One region of the Paenibacillus paludis genome, then DNA from elsewhere that is predicted to be linked to it. Evidence: riboswitches for the same ligand, from Rfam matches in the RefSeq annotation. Region 1 holds a riboswitch; the other holds the start of a gene.
The links. Region 1 has a riboswitch for S-adenosylmethionine ahead of metA (homoserine O-acetyltransferase MetA). Riboswitches for the same ligand answer to the same signal wherever they lie in the genome.
Positions count from the first base shown of each region.

Region 2: it holds a riboswitch for S-adenosylmethionine, as region 1 does, so the genes downstream of both, ACAN56_RS26550 (methionine ABC transporter ATP-binding protein) here and metA (homoserine O-acetyltransferase MetA) in region 1, are expected to answer to the same signal.

Region 1 covers NZ_JBGJZP010000015.1:79,430-91,551, reverse strand. Annotated here, with positions in the region: gene ACAN56_RS24465 (HRDC domain-containing protein) at 1-270, shown strand, start outside; gene ACAN56_RS24460 (immunity 53 family protein) at 488-784, shown strand; gene corA (magnesium/cobalt transporter CorA) at 881-1,816, opposite strand; SAM riboswitch class I at 2,242-2,375, shown strand; gene metA (homoserine O-acetyltransferase MetA) at 2,494-3,411, shown strand; gene ACAN56_RS24445 (aminotransferase class I/II-fold pyridoxal phosphate-dependent enzyme) at 3,506-4,684, shown strand; gene ACAN56_RS24440 (hypothetical protein) at 4,699-4,887, shown strand; gene mqnC (cyclic dehypoxanthinyl futalosine synthase) at 5,243-6,379, shown strand; gene ACAN56_RS24430 (bifunctional 2',3'-cyclic-nucleotide 2'-phosphodiesterase/3'-nucleotidase) at 6,647-11,026, shown strand; gene ACAN56_RS24425 (hypothetical protein) at 11,320-11,502, opposite strand; gene ACAN56_RS24420 (SPFH domain-containing protein) at 11,943-12,122, shown strand, end outside.
Region 2 covers NZ_JBGJZP010000018.1:30,123-42,244, reverse strand. Annotated here, with positions in the region: gene mqnE (aminofutalosine synthase MqnE) at 1-376, shown strand, start outside; gene ACAN56_RS26575 (NAD(P)/FAD-dependent oxidoreductase) at 460-1,521, shown strand; gene ACAN56_RS26570 (YuzB family protein) at 1,556-1,810, opposite strand; gene ACAN56_RS26565 (NifU family protein) at 1,893-2,141, shown strand; gene ACAN56_RS26560 (MetQ/NlpA family ABC transporter substrate-binding protein) at 2,370-3,248, opposite strand; gene ACAN56_RS26555 (methionine ABC transporter permease) at 3,301-3,930, opposite strand; gene ACAN56_RS26550 (methionine ABC transporter ATP-binding protein) at 3,969-4,985, opposite strand; SAM riboswitch class I at 5,088-5,230, opposite strand; gene ACAN56_RS26545 (Cthe_2314 family HEPN domain-containing protein) at 5,320-6,060, opposite strand; gene ACAN56_RS26540 (UbiD family decarboxylase) at 6,196-7,980, opposite strand; gene ACAN56_RS26535 (COX15/CtaA family protein) at 8,079-9,011, opposite strand; gene ACAN56_RS26530 (thioredoxin family protein) at 9,120-9,464, opposite strand; gene ACAN56_RS26525 (putative polysaccharide biosynthesis protein) at 9,572-11,197, opposite strand; gene ACAN56_RS26520 (DUF456 domain-containing protein) at 11,219-11,704, opposite strand; gene ACAN56_RS26515 (Cof-type HAD-IIB family hydrolase) at 11,739-12,122, opposite strand, start outside.

The DNA of each region.
Region 1 (12,122 bases):
GCGGTAGAAGAACTGGAGAAGGACGGATATTCCGTGGAGAAGCTGATTGAGCTGGAACTACAGGGAATTTCACCAAACGAGCAGGACAGTATATGGACCGCTTATGAACTGTTGGGGGATTCCTTCCTGAAGCCTGTGCTGTATAAAACGTACGGAGAGGAATTTTCACCTGCCGAAGGGCTGGATATGTATTATGAACGGCTGCGGCTGATCCGGATCCGTTTCCGGCGCGGTACGGAGAGCGGAGTGGAGATGGCTACGGGGTTTTAGAATAAGGCTTTCGATGCCGGGGCGAAATGGAGTTGCCTAAGCGAAAGAATTGTAGCTAAGCGGGATTTTCCCCTTGCAGGAGAGAGTTCCGCTTAGGTTTTTTTTCGATTTGTATTACAAAATATGCAAACAGGGTAATGAACATTAACCTTTAGGCAGATGATCAAAGGGGATTTGCGGATTGCCGCTGAACATATTCTGGATTGGAGCTGTATACATGAATGTTTTACAATGGCTTGAAGTGTGGTATTCACGGCAATGTGACGGAGATTGGGAACACAGCCGGGTTGTCAGCATCACGACACTTGATAATCCCGGGTGGTCTGTTGACATTTTTCTGGGGGGAACCGAACTGGAGGATAAAGGTTTTGAACTGCTGAATATTGACAGGTCGGATGTCGACTGGGTATACGGCAAGGTAAGCGATAATATTTTCCAGGGAAGAGGAGGAGTGAACAATTTAGAAGAGATACTAAAAATATTTCAGCAATGGGCAATGCTTAACGAAGATTAGAATAGATGCTATTCAGCTTCTTTTGAACAAAAAGACGAAGGCTTCCATTCCCTTGCGGTACCGGTGCCTTCGCCTAGCGTATTCGTCCGTTGTTGTTCATAGCCAATCCTTTTTGCGGAAAACAAACAGCATCCCGCAGCCGAGCGTCACCATAACGGCAATAACGCCATAGTAGCCGTACTCTGAATGGGTCTCGGGAATATTGTCAAAGTTCATCCCGTAGATCCCGGTAATTACGGTCAGCGGCATGAATATCGTTGTAATGGCTGTAAATACTCTCATAATTTCGTTGGCACGGTTGGCAATACTCGATTGGTACGCCTCGCGCAAGTTGCCCATAAGATCGCGGTAGGTCTCGAAGGTTTCAGAGATTTTGACCGCATTTTCATAAATGTCGCTAAAATACTTCTGCAGCTGGTCATCAATCAGGCGGAGGTCTTTTTTATTTAGGGTGTTGATAACCTCTTTCTGCGGCCCAAGCATCTTCTTCAGCCAGAGAATTTCGCTGCGCAGACCGATAATCTCGCTAAGATGCGATTTCTTGGTATGCATAAGAATATCCTCTTCCAGCTTCTCAATCCGCACTTCAATCCGGTCGCCGACGGAGAAATAGTTATCCACGACAGTGTCGATCAGATGGTACAGGAAGCGGTCCGGCTCGCTGACCTCCTGCTCCCACAGGATGGGTTTCAGCACACGCAGCTCATGGATCTTTTGTTTGGTGACGGTAATAATGTAATGTCTGCCGAGAAACACGTTCAGTGCACGGAGGAAAATCTCCTCGTCATCAAAACGGATACTGTTGACAACTATAAAATAATGGCTTTCATAAATTTCAATCTTCGGGCGCTGCTCCTCTTCGCTGAGGCAATCCTCAACGGCCAGGTCATGCAGATTGTATAGGGGCTGAAGCAGCTCCAAATCCTCAACATCCGCATCAATCCAGTAGAAGCCCTCTGTAGGGGCTGTCAGTGTTTCTTCAATATCCTCAATAGTTGTAAAAACCCCTGCGTTCACCAGCCGGATTTTCATCTGATTCACTCCTTCTGTCCCCGGTCTTCTCCAGGGATATGCTAATTAAAGCACAGAGAAAAAGATCAGCTTGGCCGGTGGTACAATCAATGAATCAGGCCAAATGACGTTTCGAGAGCATGAAGAAGAACTGCTCCCGCCGCCGGCAAGCTGATGTTAATCCTGTGTGGTAGCTCACTTTGCACGCTTAACTGCGCACCCGGGTCGCCTTCCATTCTTCTCTCACCTCTTCTTTTCGTCATTTATGGTATGAAACACTTGTCTAGTATAACGCCGGGGTATGCCTCTTTCAAGCAAAATTCTTTTCACTTTCAGGGGCTCTTTAGCATTGTATGGACTTGACGAAAAGGAGGTTCATGATTTAAAGTGAATTTTAAGAAAAACAACGTTTGACATTTTAGATTTTTCTAACTGAATACAGCTAAATCTTATCAAGAGCAGGTGGAGGGACTAGCCCGATGAAACCCGGCAACCGGCGTGTGAACGCACGGTGCTAATTCTTGCGGAAGCTTTGCAGGGGATATTTGAATCCCGGCAGAAGTTCTCTGGCAGATGAGAGAGGCGCATATGACTGCAAATCTATGACCTTTCTCGCCCGAGAAAGGTCTTTTTTGGTTGTATTTTAAACACAAGCCGTATTAGCGGCACTCAAATTCAGTTAAGGAGTGGACACAACAATGCCAATTAAAATTCCCGACAGCTTGCCGGCCAAAGAGGTATTATCCGGGGAGAATATCTTTGTAATGGATGAAAGCCAGGCCTTCCACCAGGACATCCGCCCCTTGAGAATCGCTATTCTGAATTTAATGCCGACTAAGGAAACGACGGAAACACAGCTGCTGCGCCTAATCGGAAACTCGCCGCTTCAGGTTGATGTGATTCTGCTGCATCCCAGCTCCCATACCTCCAAGAATACTTCGGCAGAGCACTTGAAGAGCTTTTATAAAACCTTTGACGAAATCAGCCACCGCCGTCTGGATGGATTAATTGTTACCGGCGCCCCGGTAGAACAGATGGAGTTCGAGGATGTGAACTACTGGGAAGAGCTGAAAGAAATCTTCGAATGGAGCAAACACAACGTTACTTCGACCATGCATATCTGTTGGGCTGCCCAGGCAGGATTGTATCACCACTTTGGAGTGCGCAAGGTTAGCTTGGATGAGAAATGCTTCGGAGTTTTCCCGCACACCCTGAGCCATAATAACGTCAAGCTGCTGCGCGGATTTGACGAAGTGTTCCATGTTCCACATTCCCGCCATACAGACATTTCCCGTGAGGATATCCTCGCTAATCCGGATCTGCAGATTCTGGCCGAATCGGAGGAAGCCGGAATTTATCTGGTAGCGACACATGACGGCAGACAGGTTTTCGTTACCGGTCATTCTGAATATGATCCTTTTTCCCTCAAATGGGAGTATGACCGGGATGCAGCCAAGGGGATGGATGTCGCACTGCCGAAGCATTACTATCCTAAGGATGATCCGCAGCGCACACCGCCGGCCGTCTGGCGGGCCCATGCCAACTTATTGTTTGCCAATTGGCTCAATTACTATGTATACCAGGAGACCCCTTACGATATTGGTCCGATTATTTAAAAGAGAAGACGTTGGCTGCTTCACACCATATAGAAATGATTACACCACATCACACCATATAGAAATGATTACACCACATTTAGGAGGCTTACAGATGGACGAGAAACTTAGGATTGAAAGCAGACTGGCGCAAATTGGTTCACAGGAAGATCCCGGTACAGGGGCAGTAAATTATCCGATTTATAATGCAACGGCATTCCGCCACCCTAGACTCGGACAAAGCACAGGTTTTGACTACAGCCGCACCAAAAGCCCAACCCGCTCCGTGCTGGAAGAGGCGGCTGCGGAGCTGGAATCCGGGGACGCCGGTTTTGCCTGCAGCTCCGGGATGGCTGCGCTGACCACAGTGTTTGCGCTGTTCGGGCATGGTGACCATCTGGTGGTCTCGCTGGATCTGTACGGGGGCACATACCGGCTGCTGGAGCGGATTCTGTCCAAGTACGGGATCACCGCCTCCTATGTGGATACAAACGATCTTGATGCGCTGGAAGCGGCACGCCTTCCGAATACGAAGGCTGTATTTATTGAAACCCCGACCAATCCGCTGATGATGATTACGGATGTATCAGCCGTGTGTACGTGGGCCCGCCGCCATGGGCTGCTCACAATCGTAGACAATACGCTGCTTACCCCGTTCTTCCAGCGTCCGCTGGAGCTCGGCGCGGATATTATTGTCCACAGTGCCACCAAATATCTGGGTGGCCATAACGATGTCCTTGCGGGTCTTATCGTTACCAAGGGCACCGAGCTGTCGGCAGAAATGGCCATTCTGCATAACTCTCTGGGTGCAGTGCTTGCACCAAATGACAGCTACCAGCTGATGAAAGGCATGAAGACGCTGGCCCTGCGTATGGAGCGGCATGAGAGCAATGCGCTGGAATTGGCTCATTATCTGCTGGAGCACCCGGCTATTGCAGAGGTATTCCATCCGGGGTTGCCTGATCACCCGGGCTACGAGATTCAGAACCGCCAGTCCTCCGGCAACACCGGGATCTTCTCCTTCAAGGTAAAAGACGCCAGATATGTGGAGCCGCTGCTCCGCCATATCCGCCTGATCGCCTTCGCCGAAAGCCTGGGCGGTGTCGAGTCGCTGATGACCTATCCGGCGGTGCAGACCCATGCCGACATTCCGGTCGAAATTCGCGATGCCGTAGGCGTGGATGACCGCCTACTGCGCTTCTCCGTCGGAATAGAGCATGTGAATGATCTGAAGAGCGATCTCGGCCAGGCGCTGGAAGCAGCGCGGATCGAGCTTGAGGAAGCTGCGAATTAAGGGAAACAACAGGGATGAGCGAGAATGAAAAATCGTTAAAATCCGCTGTCCAACTGCTTCATTTCGGCGGGGAAATCGACCGGAAAGCGAGTCGTTCGAAGACCCTATCACTGATCTGGACCAGGTTCTCGCAGGCAAATGATAAAGGATACAGGCAGCAGCGCCGCTTTATGGCGCTGCTGTTTTATTGTATGCAGAAGTAAATAATGTAAAAAAATGTGGAATGAGCGGTAAAAGTGCATCTGAATTTGGCGTATGTGGGCAATGCAGCGGCATGAGCGGTAAAAGTGCGTTTGAATTCACCGTATGCCCGCTAAATGGCGGATTTAGAGATTGAACACCTTAGGAGCCCCAGCCCCCAGCAAACTTCCAGATGAAGCTGCGAAGTCCATGCCCTACTTTGAGGGAGGATTTTGCCTCGGCTGAGGAATCGCGTGTACGCAAAAAGTTTCTCAAGCCGCCCGGATTGTGATACGATGAAGAAACGAGCTTATTCAAATGTTATACAAATTTAATTCATCCATCATACTAAATGGGCTTAAGAGGAGGCTGCGAACGATGAGTGCGATAGATCTTATTCTGGATAAGACGCTGAAGGGCGAACGTCTTCAATTGGAGGACACTATCCGGTTGTTCGAGAGCAACGAAATTGAGAAAATGGGCGCTGCCGCAGATATTATTATGAAACGCTGGCACCCGGACCCGCTGGCCACATTCGTGATCGGCCGCAATATTAACTACACTAATGTGTGTGATGTATACTGCCGTTTCTGCGCATTTTACCGCAGACCCGGATCCGAGGAGGGCTATGTGCTTCCGGATGAGACCATCTATCAAAAAATTGCCGAAACCATAGCCGTAAACGGCACGGAAATTCTCATGCAGGGCGGCACGAATCCGAATCTGCCGTTCAGCTACTATACGGATTTGCTGCGTGGCATTAAGCAGCGTTTCCCGGAAATTACGATGCATTCCTTCTCCCCGGCGGAGATTATGAAGATGAAGGAAGTGTCCGGCCTTTCTCTGGAAGAGGTAGTGCGGGAGATTCATGCCGCAGGACTAGATTCGCTGCCAGGCGGTGGAGCGGAAATTCTTGACGACCGTACCCGCCGCAAGATCAGCCGGCTGAAAGGCTCCTGGCGCGAATGGATGGATGTCATGCAGACCGCACATAAAATCGGCATGAACACGACCGCAACGATGGTTATTGGCCTGGGAGAGAGTATGGAAGAGCGCGCGCTTCATTTGCTGCGTGTGCGTGAAGCTCAAGATGAGTGTATCGCCAATAAATATGACTCCGAAGGGTTCCTGGCCTTCATTTCCTGGACATTCCAGCCGGACAACACCAACCTGAAGCTGGACAGACAGACGCCGGAGGAATACCTGAAGACGGTAGCCATCAGCCGGCTTGTGCTGGATAATATCAAGAACTTCCAATCCTCCTGGGTAACGATGGGTCCTGAGGTTGGCAAGTTGTCCCTGCAATACGGCTGCAATGATTTCGGCAGTACAATGATTGAAGAGAACGTGGTTTCCTCGGCGGGTGCGACCTACAAGGTCAACATCGAGTCGATCACCCAGCTTATCCGTGAGGCGGGCAAGATCCCGGCGCAGCGCAACACACGCTATGATATTCTGCGGACGTTCGAGGATGCCAATGCGAAGATCGACAATGATTTTGTGATGCAGAACTAGGAAGCTCTGCTGATATTCTAAGTTTAATAAACCTTCATAACAATGCGTTAGAGCACCTGTCCGTGTACATGGCAATTCACGGGCGGGTGCTTTTTGCTGTGTGCCTGCGTGGTGATAACTAACCAGCGGCTATGTCGAATCTACTAATATTTCAAGTTTTACAAAACTATTTATTAGATTTGATAAACTTCGACAGATTCCTTAACTTTGTCATGATACACTTTTTGCGGTCGGTATAAAGAGACAAAGTGGGAGGATTATTAACTTATGAAAGTAACAAGATGGAACAAGCCTATCGCTTCAATACTGGCGGCAACGGTTCTTGGTGCGCAAGTGTTGGGAGGGATGTTTGCAGGTTCAGTTTTGGGAGCGGAAAAGGTTGAAGCCGCAGGTGCTGCAGCAGACTCTTCGGCCACAGTTAAACTGCGGCTCATGAGTACAACGGACGTGCATACAAATGTCTATGGCTGGGACTACTTCAAGAATAATAAATCCTTGACGGTAGGTCTGGACCGCACAGCAACATTGGTCAAAACGGCCAGACAAGAGAACCCGAACAATCTTTTGCTCGACAACGGTGATTTGATTCAAGGCACTCCGCTTGGCACTTATATGGCAACCAAATCGGACATTATGACAAAGGCGGGCAAAATTCATCCGCTGATCGCAGCCATGAACGTGATGGGCTATGACGCAGCGACCTTCGGCAACCATGAATTCAACTACGGGTTGGAGTATTTGGATCGGGTAGTTAATGGAAGTAAGGAAGATAGCGAAGCTACGAATGCTGATTTTAAATATGTGAATGCAAACATTTATATTGACGACCATAATGCGGATCCTGCAGATGACGTCAATGCCTATAAGCCTTATATCATCATTCCTAAGACAGTTACTGACAGCAGCGGCCAGACGCAGACGATCAAGGTGGGACTCCTTGGACTGGTAACACCGCAAATTATGGAATGGGACAAAGTGAATTTGGAAGGCAAATATATCACCAAGGATATTGCCGAAACCGCAGAGAAGTTTGTTCCCCAAATGGAGCAAGCGGGCGCAGATGTAATCGTGGCGATGGCACATACCGGATTTGATGCATCTGCCGTGAAGGGTGATCTTTCCGAAAATGACGTCAATGCGCTGAGCAAAGTGCCGGGTATCGATGCCATTACCTTCTCCCACAGCCACAAGGTATTCCCGACCAACGGGAATGATACCCTGCTGGATGCTTCTTTTAAAGATCCCGTGACCAAGCTGCCGTACAACAACGAAAAAGCGGTCATCGACAATGCAAAGGGACACATCAATAATGTTCCTGCTGTACAAGCCGGCTACGGCGGTGCATACCTGGGCATCATCGATCTCTCGGTTGTCAAAGACGGAGACAGCGGCTGGAAGGTGGATAAAGCCAACTCGGAATCCTCCACACGTTCGATCTACCGCACAGAAAACAAAGTGAACATCGCAAATGTTGCTCCGGATGCCGAAGTGGATGCGGCCGTTGCTGCCGACCATGAAGCTACAATCGCGTACACCGGCCAGAAGCTGGGCGAAACTACGGCTCCGATGAACAGTTACTTCGCTATGGTACAGGATGATCCGACAGTACAGATCGTAACATATGCGCAAAAATGGTACGTGGAGAATTACATCGCCACCAGCGCACCGGAATACAAGGATCTGCCAATTCTCAGTGTCGGGGCGCCTTTCAAAGCGGGACGAAATGGCCCTGACGAATACACCAAAATTGATAAAGGCGATTTGACGATCCGCAGCGCCAGCGACCTCTATCTCTATGACAATACGCTGAAGGCGATTCTGGTCAAAGGCAGCACAGTCAAAGAATGGCTTGAAATGAGCGCCGGTGCCTTCAACCGTATCAAAACGGGCATTTCGACGCCGCAGTCTTTGCTTAATCCTTCTTTTGCCGTATATAATTTCGATGTAATTGACGGAATTAAATACCAAATTGATGTGACCAAGAACGCAAAGTACAAGCCGGACGGGTCTATCAATGACGCAACTTCCAGCCGGGTGACGGAAGTGACCTACAACGATCAGCCGCTGGATATGAATCAGGAATTCGTCGTTGTAACGAACAACTACCGTGCCAGCGGCGGCGGCAACTTCCCAGGTGTGAAGGACTCAGTCATGATTCTGAATTCCCAGGAAGAGAACCGCCAGGTGCTGATGGATTACATTACCACTGCCGGTACAATTGATCCAACTGCTGACAACAACTGGTCGATTGCTCCGATCAAGGGGAATGTCAACGTTACCTTTACCTCTTCTCCAGCTGCAGCAGCAGTGATGACCGGGAACATTACGGATACCGGTGAGCGTGACGGACGTGATTTTGAAATCTACAATTTGAAATTGAAGGAAACCACTCCTTCGCCTACCGGGGATGTCGAGGTTCACCTTCTCGGAATCAATGACTTCCACGGTCAATTGGATACAACTTCTATGGTGGGCGATAAAAAGGCAGGTACTGCAGCTGTGCTCGCCACCTATTTGAAAGAGGCACGCGCGAAATATCCGAATTCCCTGCTGTTCCATAACGGTGACTCCGTGGGTGCATCTGCACCGGTATCCTCGCTTGAACGCGACGAGCCGACCCACGAATGGATGAACCTGATGAAATTTGATGTGGGAACCTTGGGCAACCATGAGTTCGATCAGGGTGTTGCGGCACTGAAAACACAAATTTTCGGCGGTGTGGACCCGGTTAACAGCAAAGTTAATCATGCGGGTTCGGATTTTGATTACATCAATGCTAATGCAGTTGACAGCAAAACCGGAGAACCGATCATCACGCCTTACGTTATTAAGGAAGTTGGCGGTATCCAAATCGGCTTTATCGGCGTGGTTACCAAAGCGACGCCAAGCAAAGTATCCCCTGCCGGAACGGCTGGCGTGAAATTCCTGTCCGCTGAGGAAGAAGTTGCGGCGATTGAGAAATACGCCAAGGAATTGCAGCAAAAAGGCGTGGAAACGATCATTGTACTTGCCCATGATCCCGCTACAACTAAAAATGATGTGACCACAGGCGAAGCTGCCGATCTGGCCAACGCGCTTCCGGCCAACTCGCCGGTAGACGTTATCGTAGCCGGAGATAACCATGCGCTGGCCAATGGGGTTGTGAACGGCAAGCTGGTTGTTCAGGCTTACTCTTACGGCACCGCTTTTGAAGACATCAAGCTTGTCATTGATCCTACTACCCGTGATGTGAAGAGCAAAACGGCGGTAGTTACGACCACATTCCAGGAAAATATCACACCTGATGCCGAGACTGAGGCACTGGTGAATAAGTATCTGGCGCTTCATCCGGAGCTGACTCAGCCTGTAGGCACTACAGACGGAACGATTAACCGCAACGATGCCTACACTAAGGAATCCAATCTCGGCAACCTGATTGCCGATGCGATGCGCCAAGCCAATTTCGGTGACGGCAAAGGGACTGCTGATTTCGCCTTTATGAATCCGGGCGGCATCCGCGCTGACCTTCCAAAGGGAAATGTGGCATTTGGCGATTTGGCCAAAATCCAGCCGTTCGGCAACACGCTGGTGAAGCTGACCCTGACCGGCGAACAAATCAAAACGTTGCTTCAGCAGCAGTGGAACGTTAAAGCCGATGGAACGGTAGATACAAAAACACTGCAGATTTCCGGTCTGAAATATACGGCCAACATGTACCTGCCGGTTGCTGACCGTGTGGCCAACCTTACCAAGGCTGACGGAACCGCGATCAGCATGACTCAGAGCTATACGGCAGTAGTCAACAATTTCATGGCTGCAGGCGGTGACAATTACAGCGTATTGACGAAGGCAAGCGCAACTTTGCCGGGACCTATTGACCTCGACGTGTTCTATGACTACGTTGTGAAGACATTCAAGGGCGGTGCCATTACTGCGGCGCTTGAAGGACGTATCGTCAATAATCTTACGGCTCCTAGTACAGGAGGAGGCGGTACATTACCGACAGCAACACCAAAACCTTCTCCAACCACATCAGCAAGCCCGTCGCCTAGCGCAACACCTGCGCCGGCAGGAACCTCAGCGCCTAGCGCAACGCCGGTGCCGAGTGCAACAGCGGTTCCTGTATTTAAGGATCTGGGCAAGGTAGCCTGGGCACAGGAAGCGATCAGTGCTTTGGCCGCCAAAGGCATTGTCAAAGGCCTGGACGGCAATACTTTTGCTCCGGCGAAAACGGTAACCAGAGCAGAATTTGTAACCATGCTTGTTCGTTCACTGAACCTTAGCACGCCAGGAAGTGCAACGTTCAAGGATGTTAAGCAAGGAACCTGGTATTCTGAGCCGATCTCCATTGCGGTGAATGCCGGTCTTGTAAAAGGCTCCGGAGATAACCGCTTTGAGCCGGGACGTGTAATTACCCGCCAGGAAATGGCGATTATGATTGCGGGTGCGCTTAAAGAGCAGCTGCCTTCCGTAGACAAGACTGCGGTTTTGGCAAAGTTCGCCGATAAGTCCTCCATTGCCTCCTATGCCCAGGAAGCTGTTGCACAGCTGACAGAGCTTGGAATTCTGAATGGGATGGATGACGCCAAGTTTGCACCGAAATCTAATGCGAACCGTGCTCAGGCAGCGGTGATCATCTACCGCATGCTGGAGAATAAAGCATCTTAATTTCAGCTTTTACCCGGATGTTCCGCCGGCTCTCTTAGAGAGCAGCGGAACATCTTTTTTTAAAATATAGAATCTATATGCTTCACGTTATAAATTATCCTTCTATTTCTCGCTGAAACGGATACCGTCCTTTTGAGGACGGCGAAGTCGTTTCCACTTGTGCCAAGTATGTTTATTTTCTTTGTAAAAAAGGCCCATGCGGTTATGTGCATGGGCCTTCCATTGTTCATTAAGAGGATATCCGGCAGAAAGTTGATCTCTGCAGCCCGCTGACCGCTGCGGCTGCTCAGGGATTACTTCGCTGCAGCTTCCCACTTGCAGCGGATGGGGGAAACAATCGCATTTTCTTTCTTCAGCTCGGTGAAGGCTTTGTCAATGGCTTTGCGTTCCAGTCCCGACAGCTTTTCCACTTCACCTGCGCTAAGCGGGTTCGGCGAAGCTTTGATAATATCCAATACCTGTTCTTTAACACTCATGTTTTCCACTTCCTCGTTTGATTTTTGTGTATCACATTAGCTTTGCTAGATAGATTGAATTTAAGATTTTCCCATTAGGCGAGGACGTAGCTACGGTGAATATTTGGACTTCCGGCCGCTGTTGTCGTAAGAATTTCTTGATTTAACCCGCTATATGCGGTGGAAATCAGGTGACTGGTTATGCTTCCGAAGCGAGCTTTCCTATGGAAAGCTTTCAGGCGGTCGCTATCGCTCCTACAGTTCCAAAATTACCCTCCGCTACTTGCCCTTTTGTATAGTTTTTAAGTTCATTCTATATAGATTAGTAGTATAGGAAAATATGAGCAATAACGCAGTGATATTTTTGGGGGATAAAAAAAGTAGGCGAGAAAGGGATTTACATATACAACCAAAAGTGATATCATAATCATATCAAATACATATCTTATGGAGGTATCTTTATGAAAGAGAAAACACTGCGCCCGGTCAGCGGTTTTTGGGTTATCGCTTTAATTGTCATTTGCTTAGGCGGAGGTATTTACGGTGCGTCTCAGGAGTATGTGGCAGTATCGCTCATCCTGTTCGCTCTAGCTGCTGTGCTGTGTACGAGTATTACAGTAGTTCAGCCTAACAAGTCAGTG
Region 2 (12,122 bases), on a different contig from region 1:
GCAGGATGAAACGAACGGATTTATGGTATTTATCCCGTTGTCCATGCAGCCCAAGAACAAAAACGCCGGGATTATGCGCCGCAACTCCGCGTACGAAGATCTTAAGACAATTGCGATCAGCCGTTTGATGCTGGATAATATTGACCATATTAAAGCTTACTTCATTAATATTGGCGCGCAGCTGACTCAGGTTGCCCTAAGCTTTGGAGCTTCCGACGTGCATGGCACGATCTTAAAAGAACGGATCAGTCACGCCGCAGGTGCTTTAACTCCTGAAGGTCTGACACGCGAAGAATTGATCTGGCTCGTAAAAGGCGCCGGACGGATTCCGGTTGAACGGGATACCTTCTACAATGAAATCAAGGTTTACGAATAATTAAACGACTGAGTTAGCCGGAATTATCCTTCGCTGCTGCAAAAACCATATTTGAGCACTACTCGAAAGGAAGATCGGTCTGCATGAGAACACTACTCGTCCTGGGTGGCGGCTACGGCGGCCTTGCCCTTATCCAAGAACTGCTCAACAACCATCTCCCTCATGATATGGAGATCGTCCTAATCGACCGGATGCCTTATCAGGGAATCAAGACAGAGTATTATGCGCTTGCTGCAGGGACGGTGAACGATTACCATTTACGCATCCAGTTTCCCGTGCATCCGCGTCTGACCGTCAGATATGGTGAAGTAGGCTCCATTGATCTGGAGAGCAGAATGATATTCATGGAGACCGGCGAGCCGGTTTCCTATGATATCCTGGCGATCGCTCTCGGCTGTACAGATAATTATCATGGCATTCAAGGAGCAGAGCAATATACCTGCAGTATCCAGAGCTTCTCGGAAACGCGGGAAACGTATCGGCGGCTGAATGATGTGAAGCCTTATGGAACAGTTAATATTGTAGGCGGGGGATTAAGCGGAGTGGAAATTGCCGCAGAGCTGCGTGAAAGCCGTCCTGACCTGAATATTTCTATACTGGATCGCGGGGAACGCGTGCTGTCGGCTTTTCCGGCGAAGCTGTCCAAGTATGTGGAAGAATGGTTCAGCGAACACCATGTCGAAACACTGGGCAAAATTTCCGTATCTCATGTAGAAAAGGATGCCATCTATAATGGCACCCAGGCTATTCCTGCTGATGTTACTGTATGGACCGCCGGAATCCAGCCGGTCCGGGTAGTCCAGCAGCTCGAAGTAGCGAAAGACCGCAGTGGCCGGATCATGCTGGACCAATATTACAATATAGCGGATTATCCGGAAGTGTACGTGCTCGGTGACTGCGCCAGCCTTCCGTTCGCTCCAAGTGCTCAGGCAGCCGGAGCGCAAGGGGAACAGGTAGCACATGTCCTTCAGGCGCTGTGGCGTGGCGAAACGCCGAAGCTCCATGCGATCAAGCTAAAGGGAACGCTTGGTTCCCTGGGCAAACATGCCGGTTTCGGGCTGATGGGCCGCCGCTCCGTCATGGGACGTGTCCCCCGTCTGCTGAAAAGCGGCGTACTGTGGATGTCCAAACGGCCTTTGGGTTAAGTTAAGGTAGGCCAAGGATAGGACTAGCCCTTGGCTAGTCCAGTTCCAGATTGTCCCATGCTTCCTGTTCCTTAATTGCGGCCTCGATGGCTGCTTCCAGTTCCTCCGGAGAAGCTGCTTCAATAATTTCGCCGTCAACCATGGCGAATGGCTGCAGGTAGCACTCGCCGCAGTTGTTCAGACAACCGTATTCAATGACATCGTATTCCGGATTTTGTTCCAGCTTTTTTTTCAGCGGTTCCGTGCCATGGCCAATATTACTGGCACAAAATTCAATAATTGGTCTCATGATGCTCTCCCTATTCTGCACTAACCATTTTATTTTTTAACTTTTTGTACTATAATGAACTTACGAAAGGAGTGATTGAGAAATGAGTGAGAATGTACAAAGCACCACCATGTATGATGAAGTACTGGAAGTGCTCGATAAACTTCGTCCGTTCCTGCAGCGCGATGGCGGTGACGTCGAACTGATCGATGTTGAAGACGGCATTGTTAAGTTGAAGCTTATGGGTGCCTGCGGCAGTTGCCCCAGCTCCACGATCACGTTGAAAGCCGGGATCGAACGCGCCCTCCTTGAAGAAGTAGAAGGCGTAGAAGAAGTTGTTCAAGTATTCTAATCCCGTTTGATACCGATCCCGGATCTTCTGAGAAGAAGACCCGGGATTTTTTTGAACTATAAGAATTTATAGGCTTCACACTACGGCGAAGCCGTTTCCACTTGTTATATGTATTATAGAGGATTTCACATTTCGCAACAACCGGAGTGCTAAAAACCCCGCATGCCTATTTCTGGCATGCGGGGTTTTCCGTCGTTGTAATTCTGTTAAGTCAGCTAAGGCAGCAGCTTAAAATGCAGGGATAATCGCACCTTCGTATTTCTCTTCGATAAATGCTTTAGCTTCCGCAGAGTTCAGAGCTGCAGCCAGCTTCTGGATAGCATCGGAATCCTTGTTATCAGGACGCGATACCAGCAGGTTGGCGTAAGGGGAATCTGCTCCTTCAATGAACAATGCATCTTTGGTTGGAACAAGGCCGGCTTCAAGTGCAAAGTTGGTGTTGATCAGAGCAATATCGACTTCATCAAGCTGGCGTGGCAGCATTGCTGCATCCAATTCAATGATCTCAAGGTTCTTTTTGTTTTCGGTAATATCCGCTTTGGTGGAAGTGATATTAGTGTCGTCTTTCAAGGTGATCAGGCCGTTTTTGGCCAGCAGGATCAGTGCGCGTCCACCGTTGGTGGCATCGTTCGGAATGGCTACTTTCGCGCCGTCAGCCAGTTCATCAATCGATTTGATTTTTTTGGAATAAGCGCCGAAGGGTTCAACGTGAACAGCAGTTACCGATACCAGATCCGAGCCGTTCTTTTTGTTCTGGTCATCAAGGTAAGGCTTGTGCTGGAAGAAGTTCGCATCCAGTGCCTTTTCGGCAAGCTGTGTGTTCGGCAGGATATAGTCTGTAAATTCTTTGATCTCCAGCTTGATGCCTTGTGCTTCAAGCAGCGGAGCGATAGCCTTGAGAATTTCAGCATGCGGCACAGGAGATGCGCCGACCACGAGGGTTACAGGTTCTGCAGCCGGTTCGGTCGTTGGCTCTGCAGAAGCATCTGTTGTTGGTGCATTCGTTGCGGCGGAATTGGCCACGTTATTGGTATTGTTATTGTTGCCGCAAGCAGCCAGCACCAATACCAAGGTCAAGCTGAAAAATGTGAGCAGTACTTTCTTCATCTGTAAATCCCCCTTTAATAAATGTATGAATAAGGCTATATATGGACGTACCTTATTTCCGGGTAAAAAATCTAACCAGCCGGTCTCCGGCCATTTGCAGCAGCTGAACTAGTATAACCATCAGCACTACGGAGATAATCATAACTTCTTTCTCATACCGGTAATAACCGTAGCGGATTGCCAGGTCACCAAGACCGCCGCCGCCGATCATCCCCGACATCGCGGTGTAGGAAACGAGCGTAACGAGAGTGATGGTCACTCCAGCAAGCAAGCCTGGACGAGCCTCGGGCAAAAGTACACGCATAACGATCTGCCCTGTAGAAGCTCCCATTCCTTGTGCTGCTTCAATCACGCCCCGGTCAACCTCACGCAGTGCCGTCTCCACCAGTCTGGCAAAAAACGGAGCCGCACCGATGACCAGCGCCGGAATCGTACCGAGCACACCTATCGAAGTCCCCATAATCGACTTGCTGAAAGGAATCAATGCTACCATTAGAATGAGAAATGGAACGGAACGCAGGATGTTTACAAGTAGTGATAATACCGAGTAAATAACCCTGATAACAATGTTATTTGATCTTCCCCATAAATATAACACAATTCCGAGTGGTAAACCAAGAATAATTGTGAATATTCCGGAAAATGCCAACATTTTTAGTGTAGCCACTGTAGCATCAAGCATTTCTTCCCAATTAATCGTATTAAAATTCAAGCCGCCCACTATGAAATCACCTCCACATCAAGCCCCTGCGCCGTTAACTCGGCGATTGTGGCTTCAACCGCTTCAGGAGACCCTTCAAAACGGACAATCAGCTGGCCATAAGGCACATCTTTAATTGTGGAGATTGTCCCCTGTAAAATCGCAAAGTTGACCCCGGTGCCGCGGGCCACATGGGACAAGGTAGACTCGTACGTTTTTTGTCCCAAAAAGGTAATCTTGACGGCCTTGCCGAAATCACCGTTCACTGCATCAATGGCCGCCCGAAGAGGCCCGTCCTGCTGAGTTTCACTACGGATAAACTCCTTGGTTACTTCATGCTTGGGCTTCAGGAATACCTCTGCGACATCCCCCTGCTCGATAATACCGCCGCCATGAATGACTGCGACCCGGTCACAGATGCTCTGTATGACATGCATTTCATGCGTAATCAGCACAATCGTCAGATTAAATCGCTTGTTGATATCGAGCAGCAGACGCAGGATGGAATCCGTTGTCTGCGGATCCAGCGCCGAGGTCGCTTCGTCGCATAGCAGCACATCGGGATCACTAGCCAAGGCACGGGCCACGCCCACCCGCTGCTTCTGTCCACCGGACAGCTGGGCAGGATATTTGTTCAGATGTTGTTCGAGACCAACCAGTGTTATCAGTTCCTTCACTTTATGGTCAATTTCTTTTCCCGGAGTGCCCATCAGCCGCAGCGGAAAAGCGATATTATCGTATACTGTAGCCGAAGTGAGCAAATTGAAATGCTGAAAAATCATTCCGATTTTACGCCGCTGCACCTGCAATTGCCTCTGATTCAGCGCCGTCAGATCCACACCGTTCACCCATACCTCACCCTCTGTCGGACGCTCCAGCAGGTTAATGCAGCGAATTAGGGTGCTTTTTCCCGCTCCAGAATGGCCGATTACTCCAAAAACCTCACCTTTTTTGATGGACAGGTTCAGATCCCAGAGCGCTGTAGCGGCCTTGCTGCCTTTTCCGTAGACCTTGGTTAAACCTTTTAGCTCTATCAATTGCTGTCCCCCCTCTCTTTATTTCTATTTCTATAACATCAAAAAGACCTCTTACGATCGATTGCAGATCGCAAGAGGCCCTGTGCGTTTATTAACAATGCCTTCTCATCTGCCAAAGACCGCAAACCGCGCGGTATTGTAGGAATTAGCACCATGACATTCATCTAAAACGCGGGTTGACGCGTATTACACAAATCGGTTGCCGGGCTTCATCGGGCCTATCCCTCCGCCGCTCTCGATAAGATTATGATATGAAATTAGTTGCCGTTCTCTGTGAGAAACGAATGCATGCCTAAGTATAGTAATTTTCAGGTTTTTTGTCAAAGGGAAAGTTTTACTTGGAGCCGTCCCCTGCTTTCAAGGCTGCCGCGTTTTTACGCCACTGTTCATTGCTGTAACGGAACGAAGCGCTTAAAGATTTGCACACCATCTCAAGGCACTGCTTCAAATCCTCCAGATGACTGTCCAAATCTTCAAGCTGAATTTTATCATGCAGACCTTGATGTCTTTGCCAGAGATCATCCTGCATTTCCGCATTCATATAATGAATTTCGGCGTTGCGGCGTTTGCGCAGATTCTGCAGCGGCTCCCGGTAAGAGTTCTTGATATTCTCCAGTTCTTCCGCCAGCGACGCATGCGCTTTGAGCAATTGAAATTGCCGCAGCACGGTGAAATATGAGAAATGGGCTTTGACCTTGGTCGTGTTGAGATTATACAGACTGTTCAATACAGTTCCAAGCTTGTCCAGCAGTGAGAAGACACGAATAAAGCCGTTTTTATAAAAATAAACATAACGGGCATAATCGCCCTGCTCGATCACCGTCATATCATCCATATAACCGGCAACAACCAATTTCCGGTAAAAGGCTGCCGCGAACCAGCTTTGCTCCAACTCGTCCAGGGAGGAAATCAGCCCGCGCGTCCATATCTCCAGCTTGCGGTATTCATGGTCGTGGTCCTCATGCGCGTTCATTTCCTTGCGCAGCATCGCTGCAAGCTTCGCCATGTTATCCATGGCTTCAGCCAGTACACCGCCGTTCTCGCGCGGCGGTTCTCCCAGTAATATCCGCAGCATGTTTTGTCCTCCTTAAAGTTTTGTAAGCATTACATCCTGAATCTACTTCGTACAAAACTCGCTTCGGAAGCATTCGCTTAGTTTTGTGAGCAATTCTTCCTGATTCTTCTTCGTACAAAACTAATTTCGGAAGCATTAACTTAGTTTTGTGAGCATCGGGAAATAGTTCTTCCAGTTTTGGTCGACCACCTTCACAATATCCCCGCACTGTTCCAGCTCATCCGGATAATCAGGCTTCATGCGGGCGTCGATAACAATTGGCAGCTTATAGCCAATGTGATGGCGGTTAACCTTGGATTCTGCGTAAATATCGCTCGCCGGATTAAACCGGGTGAACACAGTCCACAGAAAGGAGGTTTGCGTCTGAGCGGTTTCAGCGGCGTGATCCACCAGTATGACAAGCGGCCATTCCGTTTCGTTCTGGCGCAGTTCGGCGATCAGTCTCAGCGGAAGCTCAGGGTCGTCTATATAGGATGCACCCGATACCGTTAAACATCCTCCGCAATAAGGAACAACGCCGGTAATTCCGGGAAGCACTCCCTCATTATAGGTACGGGGAAGCACCCGAACCGGGGATCCGATGCCCATCATTACGCCTTTACTGCCGCGGTTCAGCTTGTGTCCGGTATAATCCGAGGTATCTTGAGCCGTATTATTCAGCACAACCAGATCAGTTTGCGGATCGAAACGCTCCAGTACCGTTTCCAGCAGCTTGGGGAAATCGCAAAGATCCACCGGTTCATTCGTCAGCAGCAGAAATTTGGTCAAAGACAGCTGGCCTTCTCCCAGAATGCGGAAAGCCGATGCCAGCGCTTCGCGCGAATAGCTTTCGCGCACAACGGCGGATGCCAGCGAATGCGAGCCGGCTTCGGTATAAGACCACAGTGCCTTGACTGACGGCATCAGCAGCGGATAGGCCGGGGATAGGAGGCGCTGAAGAAAATCCTTCAAATAATAATCCTCCTGGCGGGGTTTGCCGGCAATCGTTGCCGGATAAATCGCATCCTTGCGGTGCCACATCCGCTGAACATGCAGGACAGGGAAATCATACTGCCGGGAATAATATCCATAGGGATCTCCGAAAGGTCCCTCCGGGCGACGTTCCAGCGGCGTTACAAGACCGCGGATGGCGAATTCGGATTCAGCGGGAATCCGGTGTCCACCCATGGGATCCTTAACCATGGGCAGCCGACGGCCCAGCATTAGCGAAGCCAGCAGCAGTTCAGGCAGCCGCTCCGGCAGGGGAGCAATGGCTGCGGCAATCAGCGCCGGCGGGCCGCCGAGAAATACGGAGACTGGCAGAGACTCGCCGAGCAGTTCAGCCTCACGGTGATGAAAACCGCCGCCTTTATGGATTTGCCAATGGACACCTGTTGTATTGTCATCATAAATTTGCACACGGTACATTCCAAGGTTACGGTTCAACGGATTGGTAATACTCTCGGTATATACTAACGGAAGGGTGATCAGCGGCCCGCCATCCTCGTGCCAGCTTGTGATTCTGGGCAATTCCTGCAGCGGGTCGGTACTGCGGCATATGCCCAGCACAGGCGCTTCACCCTGCGGCACATCTTTGACGCCGACCTTGAGCAGATCATACAGCAGGCCTTTTTCTTTCCATATCGCCGAGGGGGTGGGCGGCAGCAAAGTTTCCACCGCCCCCGTCAGCGACTTCATCAGCTGCTCGGGCCGGGTCCCAAATGCCTGGTTTACCCTGCGGACCGTCCCGAATAAATTTGTCGCGACCGGAAAAGGGGTTCCTTTTACATGGGTAAAGAGCAATGCCGGCCCTTCTTCCCGTACCACACGCCGATGAATCTCCGCCAGTTCGAGATAGGGGTCCACCGGAGTATCAATCACAGCGAGATCCTTATCCTTTCTCAACTGCTCGATCCATTGACGCAAATTATCGTATCCCACTTTATTGTTCCTCCTCAAACCTGGCTGAGTGCCCAAAGTCTGATTGGCAGTCTTACTGAGAACTAACGATACAGGACAGACGAACATTTCCCCTGCATTTAGTTTGATTTATTCTTTCTGCTCAGCTGCCATACACGCACACTCATGTAGCACAAGACTCCGAACAGTCCAGCAATCAGTAAAATATGGGCCAGCGCAGCAAATATGTACAATTGTTCGTTATACAGCGTATGCACCACAGCCGCACCGCTGAGTACCTGCAGCAGGCAGAGCACAACCGCGGCAACGCCCAGAGCCCTCAGCTCAGGCCATGCTCTGTGTTTCCAATAGGCTAAATGTCCAAGCAGTGCGATCAGAACAAACAGCAGTGCCGCCGCAACCCGGTGTACAAACACTATGCCTACACCACCAGACAGCTCGGGAATCCATTCCCCATTGCAGAGCGGCCAGCCGGAGCAGCCTCCCTGTGAATCCGTGTGGCTAACATAAGCTCCGATATAAACGACAATATATGAATATAACGCCGTAAACCACGTTAAGTTGCGGAACCCCCGGCTTACCCCTTGCCCGTAAGCCTCCTCTACGGCTCTAGATTCATGCTCGCGCTTCGTACCCAGCGCGAGCATGAGTGAGCTGGCGAAAGCTATTAAAGAGAAGCCCATATGCAGCGCCATCACCGCAGCTGACTGCGCTTGCATGACCGCAAGCGCTCCCATTCCACCCTGTACCACTACAAAAAAAAGTGTCAGCCCAGCATAAACAAGCAGTTCCTTCTGTCTGCGGGCATAACGCCAAAAAGCAAACATCGATATTAACGACACCAAACCCGCCAACCCACTGAACAAGCGGTGGGTGTACTCGATCATTGATCCCACGGTATAGGCTGGAATCAGCTTTCCGTGGCAGAGCGGCCAATCATGTCCGCACTCCAGTCCCGATCCCGTCTTCGTGACCACAGCGCCTCCAAGCAAGGCGAAAAACATTGTGAGGCAAGTGATGTAGCTAAGCGTTTTCAATTGATTTGTCGTCAATAGGATCACCCGCAATTTTCATAGGAATGAACTGGATAATATAAGGGAAGAAAGATTAAAAAAACACCGCTTCTGCTCTATCAAGGCGAAAGCGGTGTGCAAACTTCATTACTTGTGAATACTCAGATAAACCTCAAGCGCCGTATTCAGAAAATTCTCAATTTCCTCACGGGATTTGCGCAGCTTATTAACGAATCTTACTAGCTCACGGCCGTCGGTGTAAGCGACAAAGCTGGGAATTCCAAGAATGTTCTGTTCCTGGCTGACATCGCCTACCGCATCGACATCTACTTCGACAAGCGTAAGACGTCCATCGTATTTCTGCTCTACTTCAGGCATAAAAGGATTAATAAACTTGCAATCGGAGCACCAATCCGCCTTGAATACAGCTACGCTCAAGCGCGGTGATTGAATCGCTACCTGAAATTCCGCAGGGGAAGAAATTTTATCCATGGATTATCCAATCCTTTCTTCATCATTGAGTCGGTTACCCTTTAAGTGAAGCAAAATGTGCTCAGGAAGTCAAATAAAATAGACGAAATAAGACATTAATCATAGCATTATTCGTTAGTACGAACACGTTCAGGCTGAAGCTTCATCAGTGGTTTGAGCAGCTTCTGCAAAGCACGCGGATAACTGGCAACCTCCTGGCGGCTTAGCACACCCAGCACAATCAGGAGTACAAGATAAATTACAACAACAGCTGCACCTACAACCAGACAGGTAATCAGGAAAGCAAGCCGTGCAGGCATCAGATGGGTCAGCATCACTCCCGCTTCGTTCAGGCCGTAGCCAATTCCGCCGGAAGCGAGAACCGCAACGGTGAATCCGCCCCAGCGTTTACCCATAATCTCAAAAGGAACAATGGTTTTGAGCATGCGCAGATTAAGATAAGTAATGATGAAGAAGCAAAGCGCCGTTGCTGCAATAATGCCGTATATCCCGAAGGCGCGGCTCAGCAGGAAGTTTGAACCTAACTTCACGAGAAGACCTGCCATCACATAATACATGGAAATTCGCGATTTCCCCATTCCCAGCAGAATGGAGTTGGTTGTCATCATTGTAATTTGAAAAATCGTACCAAGCGTCAGCATCGCAACAATCCCGCTGCCGTCAAGACTGCTGAAGATCAGTCCGTTCACAGAATAGGCTGATACAACGAGAGCAAGTACAATTGGTGTTCCCGTTAATATCGAAATGCGCATCGCGAGCGTCACCTGGCGTTTCAAATGCTCTTCATCACGCCGGGCGTAGGCCGCTGAGATAATCGGAATCAGCGAGGTGCTTAGCGCAATGGACAACACAGGAGGTATTCCCGCGATACTCTGCGCCCGGCTGCCAAAAATCGCCAAAGCCTGGGTCGCTTCTGCCATGCCGATTTGCCCACTAAGCAATGGCACAATGAAGGAAGTATCGATAAAGTTCACTACCGGAACAGTAATTGAAGATAACACAATGGGTATAGAAAGCTTGAAAATATCCTTGTAAATACCCAGCAGCGGCAATTTGGCTTCATTGGTTTTATAGAGGGCCACTTGCTCCTCACTGCGGCGCAGCTTTATTGCATAATACAACATGACACCAAATGCACCAATACTGCCGAGCACACTGCCGAATGACGCTCCCGCTGCCATCCATGTATTGCTGTATCCCTGGCGGAGCAAAATAAAAGCGAGCAGCACGGCCGTGGATACCCGGGCAATCTGCTCGACAATTTGCGAGATTCCTCCAGCCATCATATTGTTGCGTCCCTGGAAATAACCGCGCATCATTGCGATGCAGGGGAACAGCAGCAGTGCCGGTGCAATCGCCCGAATGGCCAGGGTGCTCTCTGGAACCTTGGTATGTTCCGCATAATAAGGAGCAGCTATGTACAAAATTGTACTCATCAGCACACCTACAATAGCGGCAAATATAAGTGCGGCCCGGTACACCTGCTGCGCTTCATGCGGCCGGTTCAGGGCATAACGCTCGGATACCATTTTACTTAGTGTGCTGGGGATTCCGGCTGTGGCCAGCGGCAGCAGCAGCAGGTAGACGTTGTTCGCCTGCGTGAACGAAGCGTTCCCGATATCATCGAATAAATGCTCCAGCGGCACCCGCTGGACAAGCCCGAGCACCCGGGCCACGAGCGCAGCCGCAGCCAGAATAAGCGTGCCTTTGACAAAAGATTCTTTCTTGGACAAACTGTTTCGCCTTCTTCGCTGTTAATTTATTACGATCCAGATAAAGAAAAGGACCACCATGGCAATTTGCAGTATGATTTTGACTACCGTACTGCTGAATAAGCCAAGCAATGCACCGAAGCTGACCTTGACCGCTTTGCCGGGATTTGAGCCAGCCATCAGTTCACCTACAAAGGCCCCAATGAAAGGACCGAGGATCAGTCCAAACGCCGGAATGACAAACGGACCCAGAATCAGACCGATCGTGCTGCCGATGACCGAAGAACGTGAGCCTCCGAACTTTTTGACCCCCCAGGCCCCGACGACATAATCGGCTACAAATAATACGACGACAATCAGTGTCTGAATAATCCAAAACCAGACTCCGAAAGGTTCGAAGCTGAAGAACCACCCGTATACAAAGAAGGCCAGATAAATCGCCAGCGCACCAGGGAGAATCGGGTATACAGCCCCGGCCAGTCCGACCGCGAATAAAGCAATAATCAGAATCCAACCCAGAATCGCCATTGGCTCATCTCCTTCAAAGTTTTGATAGCACTTACTACAGGATATACTTTTGAATCACTTCAGCAATTCCATCGTCATTATTGGACGCTACCACAGCATCCGCCTCCTGCTTGACGGTCTCCTGGGCGTTGCCCATAGCAACCCCAAATCCGGCCTGCTGGATGGCAGCCAGATCGTTCAGACTATCGCCAACGGCAACAACCTGTGACATTTCGAGACCCAGCAGCTGGCAAACCTCGCGTATACCGGATGCCTTGTTGACACCAAGCGGATTGATCTCCAGATTATGCGGCGATGAATTGGTAATTTCGAGACCACCCATATCCTGAAGCCGCATCAGCAGCTTATGGCGGATCTCATCATCCTCTGTGGAATAACCGAATTTGAGCCATTCCCTGCTCAGAATCTCTCCATCCCA